Regions from separate parts of the Vibrio sp. R10-SF1-ISO8 genome, predicted to be linked through region 2. Evidence: predicted binding sites of a transcription regulator. Region 2 holds the regulator's gene; the other holds the start of a gene.
The links. Region 2 encodes PurR, which represses purine synthesis genes. Its sites were predicted from a motif close to TNANGNAAACGTTTNCNTNA; they were not measured.
Positions count from the first base shown of each region.

Region 1 (4,014 bases), on a different contig from region 2:
GGCCCTTCAGATCTTGGCATCGAATCCGCATTGATGACCTCTGTTGACCATGGAAAACAGACACAAGAGCAAGATGAGCTATTACAACTGGCCGTCGCTGCCTTAAATCGTAGCCATGCCCCTTACACACATAACTTAAGTGGTGTCGCGATTAAGACCAAAGATGGCAAAGTATATCAAGGCGCATATGCAGAAAACGCTGCATTTAACCCAAGCCTACCGCCACTTCAGGTTGCGTTGATCCAGTTACTGTTAGACCGTAAGGAGCTCGAAAGTATTGATTCTGCGGCCTTGGTAGAAGTAGAAGACGGTACTATCAGCCATCTAGCTAACACACAAGCGACGCTAGAAGCACTAAACCCTGATATTCCAATCACTTACTTGGAACTTTAAACTGAGAAAGGCGCTAAATTAGCGCCTTTTTTGTATCAATTCGGGGTTAAACATCGAAAAACGGTTTGGGGTCGACTTCTAACTGACTAGGGGCTATCGCCTTTTTAATCGTTAGTTTGGTTGTTTTCATATCGACAAAACTTACATCGACAAAACGGTGATACTTACGCGAATAGAAACATTTGATTTCTGGTTTTAGCGGTTCGTGGGAATTCGAAGTCCAAATAATACCTACACGTCCATCACTCAACTCGACCAAAGCCCCAACAGGGAAAACGCCAATACAGTTGATGAATTTGTACACCAACTCTTTGTCTAAATGATTCGGTGTTAAGCTCAAGAGTATTTTAAACGCTTCTGCTGGGCTCATGCCTTGTTTGTAACAGCGATCGGCAGTCAACGCGTCATAGATATCAACGATGCAGCTCATACGACCGTGTAGAGGGATTTCATCACCTTTTAGCCCCGCTGGATAGCCGTTCCCATCGAGTTTTTCATGATGCATCAAACAAACGTCGCGGCTAACATCACTCAAACCTGTAACCGTAGTGATGATCTCTTTCGCGTAAACCTGATGAAGCTTCATATGCTCGAACTCTTCGGGTGTTAACCGAGCAGGTTTGTGCAGAACTTTATCATCAACCTTAATTTTGCCAACATCGTGCATAATGCCACCAATCGCCATTTGTTTTAGCGTCTCTTTCGGCAGGCCAAGATGTTTACCAAATGTCACGAGTAAAGTCGCAACATTGACTGAGTGTTCAAGTAAGTACTCATCTTTATTGCGCAGTGCAGACACACAATGCAATGCATCTGAATCAAGCAACACGGATTCGATCATGTCGTCTGCGAGATCATCCAGTTCGGAGACATGTATTGGCTTACCTTCAAAAGTTTGCGTCAGAATCCTGTTAGCCAGCCCTTTTGCTTCTTTGATGATTTTCTGCGCTTTCTTTTGCTGTGAAAAGCGGCTCACCTTTTTCCGCTTCACTGGTGTTGATGCTTCTTGTGGCGATTCAGTTTCTTCCACAACCTTAACGGGTTTAAAAACACTCCCTTTTACTGACAACTCCTTGTCTACCCAAGCAAATTTGACTCCATTTTTAACAAGCTGTTTGACTGCTTTTTCAGACGGCACACGCCCCGCATTGGCGAGATTGACGCGTTTACTGTCTTCGATTGCAGTCACAAACATGCCAACGGTCAGCGTACCGATTGGTATTTTTATGGATTTTTCTGGGTCGAACTGCATTAAGTTAGTAGCCGTATTCTTATTAGAGTTGATTATTGTTAGTGATTATAACTCTAATGCTGAGTATTTACGTAATAAGTGATTGCAATTGCTCAATAAACACCCAAAAAGCGGTAATAAAGTTGAGAATTATCGAAATCGTAATTTTCATCGCTCTTGTCTCGCAGTACTCCACCACTAAAATTAACCAAACACCACAAAGCAAACGTTTGCTTTTCTTTTACCAATGAGTATCATGCTCGCAAAACCTTCTATTCCTCTTACATTTTAGGGTTAATTATGTTCGGTACTGCAACAGCAAATCATGCAACTCGCGTTCTGCTTCTTGGTTCGGGTGAACTCGGTAAAGAAGTCGCCATCGAATGCCAACGCCTTGGTCTTGAAGTGATCGCATGCGATCGTTACGAAAATGCACCAGCGATGCAGGTTGCCCATCGCAGCTATACATTAGATATGCTCGATGGTGACGCGCTGCAAGCTATTATCGAAAAAGAACAGCCTGATTATGTCGTGCCTGAAATTGAAGCCATCGCGACCGATACGTTAGTAGAATTAGAAGCCCAAGGCTTGAACGTCGTGCCAACAGCGAAGGCAACAAAGCTAACAATGAACCGTGAAGGGATCCGTCGCTTAGCCGCAGAAGAGCTAAGCTTAACCACATCCCCTTATCGCTTTGCAGACAGCTATGAAGAGTTTGTTGCCGCAGTAGAAGCAGTTGGTGTGCCGTGTGTATGTAAACCGGTCATGAGTTCTTCAGGCAAAGGCCAAAGTGTCATTAAAAGTGCTAAAGATATTGATAAGGCTTGGAACTATGCACAAGAAGGCGGACGTACTGGAGCAGGTCGCGTCATTGTAGAAGGGTTTATTGATTTCGATTACGAGATCACTTTGCTCACCGTTCGCGCTGTTGATGGTGTACATTTCTGTGCGCCAATTGGTCATCGTCAGGAAGATGGAGACTACCGTGAATCTTGGCAGCCACAAGTTATGACAGACAACGCGCTAGCCGCTGCCCAAGATGCTGCCGGTAAAGTGGTGAATGCACTTGGCGGTTACGGCATCTTTGGTGTTGAGCTGTTTGCCAAAGGCGACACGGTTATCTTTAACGAAGTCTCACCTCGCCCACACGATACTGGCCTCGTCACTCTAATGTCACAAGACAGTTCTGAGTTCGCTCTACATGTTCGTGCATTTACAGGTATGCCAATCGCTGGGATTACTCAGTACGGCCCAGCAGCCTCAGCCGTTATCTTAGGGCAAGGAACATCAAATGATGTTCGCTTCGAAGGCCTAGGCGATGCGTTAGCTGCGCCACAGACTCAGCTTCGACTATTTGGCAAACCCGATATTGATGGACGCCGCCGTTTAGGGGTCGCGATTACTCGACGTGATTCTGTAGAGCAAGCGATCGAAGACGCTAAACAAAGCGCAGATAAAGTAAAAATCATTTACTAAGTCGTTTTATCGAAACTAAAAGGCTTGGTCATTTGAAATGACCAAGCCTTTGTTTATCTTAAATTTAAACCGCTTCAATCAAGTAAACTTCTTCAGCAAATCGTGCAGATTCATGTTTAGCAATCTTAGGATGCTTTTCAGCGTCTTCATTGCTCTCTAGCTTAGTGATCTTGTAACCCTCATACAGCGCTCTCACCTCAGATTCAGGGACAGCAAATGGAGGCCCCGGCATCAACTCTTGATCATAATCGAGAGTAACCAGCAAAATACGCCCACCGAGTTTAAGGAGCGACTTAATCTTTTCTACGTATTGCACTCGCATTTCTTTTGGCAAAGCAATGAGAGAAGCGCGATCATAAACGATATCAACCGGCTTGATTGGCGCAGTAAAGTAGTCACCGACATAGATAGATAGCTCATCAAACTGAAACAGCTCATGCTGACCATTAATCGGCATCACCATTGGCGTGTAAAAATGTTCCGCAAAGAAAGCACGCACGGCAATATTGCTCAGCTCTACTCCCTGCACATCAGAGTGTTTCGTTGCCAGCCATACCAAGTCTTCTGACTTTCCACACAAAGGGACAAAAACGTTGTCTTCTTGGCTAGGGTTCGTTTCCTGCCAATATTTAATCAGTAGCGGATTGACGTCTTCTAGGTGAAAACCGATCTGGTTTGCCGCCCATTTACCGTGCCAAAATTCTGGGTCTCTCATTTTGTTTCTCTGTGACTGACTTCGTAGCGCATAGCCTATCGGAAAGTGAAGCTGAGTGGTATCCCTTCACCAATCCTATTCTGAAAACTTCATTCAGATTAGGTTCATTTTCATCAGATATACTTAGTTACACATTGAAGATGAACCTTTGAAAAGGGTTGCACTCTAATTAAACGCAAAGGAAATGCGAGACTGTTCA
Region 1 covers NZ_JCBDHL010000005.1:92,911-96,924, forward strand. The annotation lists gene cdd (cytidine deaminase) at 1-393, shown strand, start outside; gene AC6R00_RS01640 (cyclic di-GMP phosphodiesterase) at 440-1,645, opposite strand; gene purT (formate-dependent phosphoribosylglycinamide formyltransferase) at 1,925-3,100, shown strand; gene AC6R00_RS01650 (thiopurine S-methyltransferase) at 3,165-3,815, opposite strand.
Region 1: a site for PurR is predicted at 1,843-1,862, ahead of purT (formate-dependent phosphoribosylglycinamide formyltransferase). Genes of this name have one in related genera too.

Region 2 (4,014 bases):
ACTTGTTCCAGATTCTCTACCGAATCTATACCAGCTTTCTTGAGCATGCGCTCAGTTGCTAGCCGCAAGTTAGGCAGATCTTTCAAACGATTGGGTTTCGCTTGCGATTGGCATTGCTTCTCTTGATTTGCTGCTTTTAAGGCGACGTTCGCAATCTTTAACGTTTTATTTGCGTCAGCTGCCCAATCATCACAAAGCGCAAAATACTTCGTCACGACGGGGAATCCGCGTTTTTTGTAAACATAGGGTTCTAGCCCTTGAGACCTGAACTGTTTAGCGAGAGCCGCGTCCGCGCGTACGTGTAGTTTATCGTTGACGACAAGTGCGAACATAGTGTCATCAGCAAAAATGCCAAAGCCACCAAACATTGAGCGAGACTTAATATGTCCTAACTGCTCAAATAAACGCATTGAGTCTTTTAGTATTGGTTTATCCATGCTGTGTTTTCTCGGTGTATAAGTATACGCCACCAATGCAGGTCCGAGAGATTAGCAAAATTATGCAGAGACATTGTCAGTAAGGTGTCATACGAGTGCAAGTAAAAGCGGTATGACAGTTTGCATATTCGCCATCGGCAACCCCGCTACCAGACAATAAATTGTTTAAGGCCGGAGGCTTTGCGTCCCATCCTTTCGAAATGGTTTGCCCTGTTCGTGGCATTAATCGAACACATTAAGAATAAATAAAATCTGCGCAGAACATCACGTTTGTATCGGATAAATGTGATGTTGGTTCAATAAATAGAGGGGAGATATACGCCTAGCCAATAGTACGACTACAAGCTAAGCGTCTGACTTAAGGTTATTTATTTAGATTACGAACGGTATTGCGCTCGACAATTTCTGGGTGCATCTCGAACACACGTTTTTCGTGCTCTTTATCTTTAATGCGCTCAAGAAGAATTTCGAAGGCATTCTTACCAACGCGACGTTTTGGTTGGTGCACTGTTGTTAGAGGTGGAGAGAAGTACTCTGCTAGTTCAATATTATCGTAGCCGATTACTGAGATGTCTTGAGGTATTTGAATGCCTTTCTGTTGTAGACGGCTCATTAAGCCAAGCGCCATTGTGTCATTAAAACAAAATACGGCTGTTGGCTTTTTATCCATCGCAACAATTTTATCCGCAGCCAGTACCGCCGTATCACATTCGAAGTTACCTTCAAGAATCCAATCTTCGTTTACTGTTAAATCAGCTTCAGCCATTGCACGCTTAAAGCCACTAATACGCTCAACACACGCCGCTTTCTCGAAGTGACCACTTAAACAAGCAATGTCAGTATGACCGCGCTCGATCAGATATTTTGTCGCTAGATAGCCGCCTTCTTCAGAGTTATCGATGATCTTATCGGCTTGAGAACTCTCTGGACCCCAGTCCATTACCACTTTTGGAATGTCTTTGTGGCGGTCGAGCATTTCGCTCAGCTCTTCAGTCAGATCTGAACACATCACTAGGATGCCATCTACACGCTTTTCAGCCAGCATGCGAATGTAGTCGCGTTGCTTCTCATAGATGCCGCCGGTATTACACAGAATCAAGGTGTAACCTTGGCGGTAGCAGTAGCTTTCTACGCCGTCGATAACTTCTGAGAAAAATAGGTTAGTCGATTGCGTCACTAACATACCGATTGTACGAGTAGTGTTGCATTTAAGACTACGAGCAACGGCACTCGGTGCATAGTTAAGCTCGGTTACCGCTTCCATCACTTTTTCTTGTGTCGCTTCGGCAACAAAGCGTGTCTTGTTAATCACGTGAGACACAGTGGTTGTTGAAACACCAGCAAGGCGAGCAACGTCTTTAATAGTGGCCATAAATTTTGTCCTGTCGATGACTGCCACGAGAATATATTCAGTTTAGAATAAGTTGGCAGAAAGTATCAGAAACACAAAAACCGCTCTTATTTAGCGGTTTGTATTTGAATAGTTCATTTTTATCGTTTGCGGTCACGATTTTAGACCGCAATCCGACTTAGGGCAAACATATTTCGTCAAACTGACCTGTGCCAGTTCACATTGTCAGACTCTATTCGCCGATTAAATATGTGCAGTCCAACTCCAAGAACGCCACAGTGAGAGAAGCGATCGCAGAGTAAAAACCGAATTCATCGAGCGTTTGACACTTAGCCGAAAACTTAGGTGTCCAACTTAGAAGGTGCTGACGAATGAAGCTCTCTTGTTCGATCAGTGCCTCTTCAATATGACGCTCTTGCTCAAGTTCATTAGAGCGAATGATAAGGTTACCGAGAAAATCCAGCTCAATGGCAATGTGATCAGCCGGCTCATTTAGGCTTTCATCAACGGCTACACCATGCTCTAGCATTAATGCTTCCATCTCTTTGGCAGGCTTGTCGTTAAGCAGGCCTGTGTCTCCAATGTACATTGAAGCATAAGGCAGTGCCGAGTCGCGGTCAGACTTTAAAAATAGATCACAAAAGTCAGCGGCAAGCTCTAGTTGCGCATCTTCGCGATCGATTAAGCGATTAAGTGCATCAATGACACGATCAATCGACGGTTTAAGAGCGGCATTCTCGCCAAGGCCAGTAAGGAAAGAGCGGATTTGAGCTGAATGGTACTGCTCCAGATTCTCTTCCGTTAATTCCTTGGCGTAAAGGCTTGAAAGCCACCAATAAATTTCCGCACGTTTCTCGTTGAATGCTTTGATTTCTTGCATTAGGTATCACTCCCAAAATAACTACCTATTAGTGTAACTAATAAAAATGAATAGCGGTAATGGCTTACGTGACAATAAAAGACGAATTATGAGCATATATTAACAAAGGCGGAGGTTTTGTTTTGAATCAATAAAAAATCATCTTTCTCGTTTTTAAAGTGATAAATACTAGAAATGTTACTATTTATGAATAGAATAAATGATAGAACTATTCCCAATGTAAATTAAGTGGTGCAGATGAGTTATCATGTACTAGTAGTAGAAGACGACGTAGTGACTCGCAGCAAGCTTGTTGGCTACTTTCAGAATGAAGGTTACCAAGTCAGTGAAGCAGAAAGCGGCGAGCAGATGCGAGACATGCTACAAAGCAACGCGATTGATTTGGTGATGTTGGATATTAATCTGCCGGGTGAAGATGGATTAATGCTAACTCGCGAACTTCGCAGTCAGTCAGACATTGGAATTATCCTGGTAACAGGACGCACGGACAGCATCGACAAAATCGTTGGCCTCGAAATGGGCGCTGATGACTATGTCACTAAACCTTTTGAATTACGAGAGCTACTGGTTCGAGTTAAGAACTTGCTGTGGCGAATTTCTGCTGCACGTAATTCGTCAGGCTCTGACAGCGCAGCGAAGCAAGATGATAATGTCGTTCGCTTTGGCGAGTGGACGTTTGACGTTCAGCGCCGTGCTCTGAGTCGTAACGGGGAGCCAGTTAAGCTGACTAAAGCAGAATATGAACTGTTAGTGGCTTTATCCTCTTATCCGAATCAAGTTCTTAGTCGCGAGCGTATCTTGAACATGATCAGCCATCGTGTTGATGCACCAAACGATCGCACAATTGACGTGTTGATTCGTCGCATGCGAGCAAAAATGGAATTCGATCCAAAGAATCCACAAATTTTTGTCACCGTTCATGGCGAAGGCTATATGTTTGCAGGTGATTAACTGTCACCGCGTCAACAGACATAAAAATACCGAGGCTTGCCTCGGTATTTTTCTATCTAGGATTTATTCTGGTTGGTATCTTATTTAACTTGGTATCAAACTTTGCTTTCAGAAGCTTGCAGCGCTTGCTCTTCATAATCTGATGCCCAGTTTCTAAGCGTTTGCCAAATTTGACCTAAGGTTTCGTGCCAATAACGCTCGGTTTGCTCCAAATATACCGCTTTAGGCGTGTACTTAGCCCAAGCTTGTGTCACTTTATCATGTGCAAGGTAATTGGTCGGGGCTGGGTACGGCTTTAATCCTGCAGAGTAGAATTCGTTCAGTGCCCGCTCCATGTGACTTGCTGAAGTGACCACTACCAGTTTTTTGGTATTGACGAATGCTGCCGCTTGTCT
Region 2 covers NZ_JCBDHL010000018.1:184,226-188,239, reverse strand. The annotation lists gene AC6R00_RS14165 (TfoX/Sxy family DNA transformation protein) at 1-437, opposite strand, end outside; cyclic di-GMP riboswitch class I at 571-657, opposite strand; gene purR (HTH-type transcriptional repressor PurR) at 802-1,809, opposite strand; gene torD (molecular chaperone TorD) at 2,021-2,668, opposite strand; gene torR (two-component system response regulator TorR) at 2,906-3,619, shown strand; gene elyC (envelope biogenesis factor ElyC) at 3,715-4,014, opposite strand, start outside.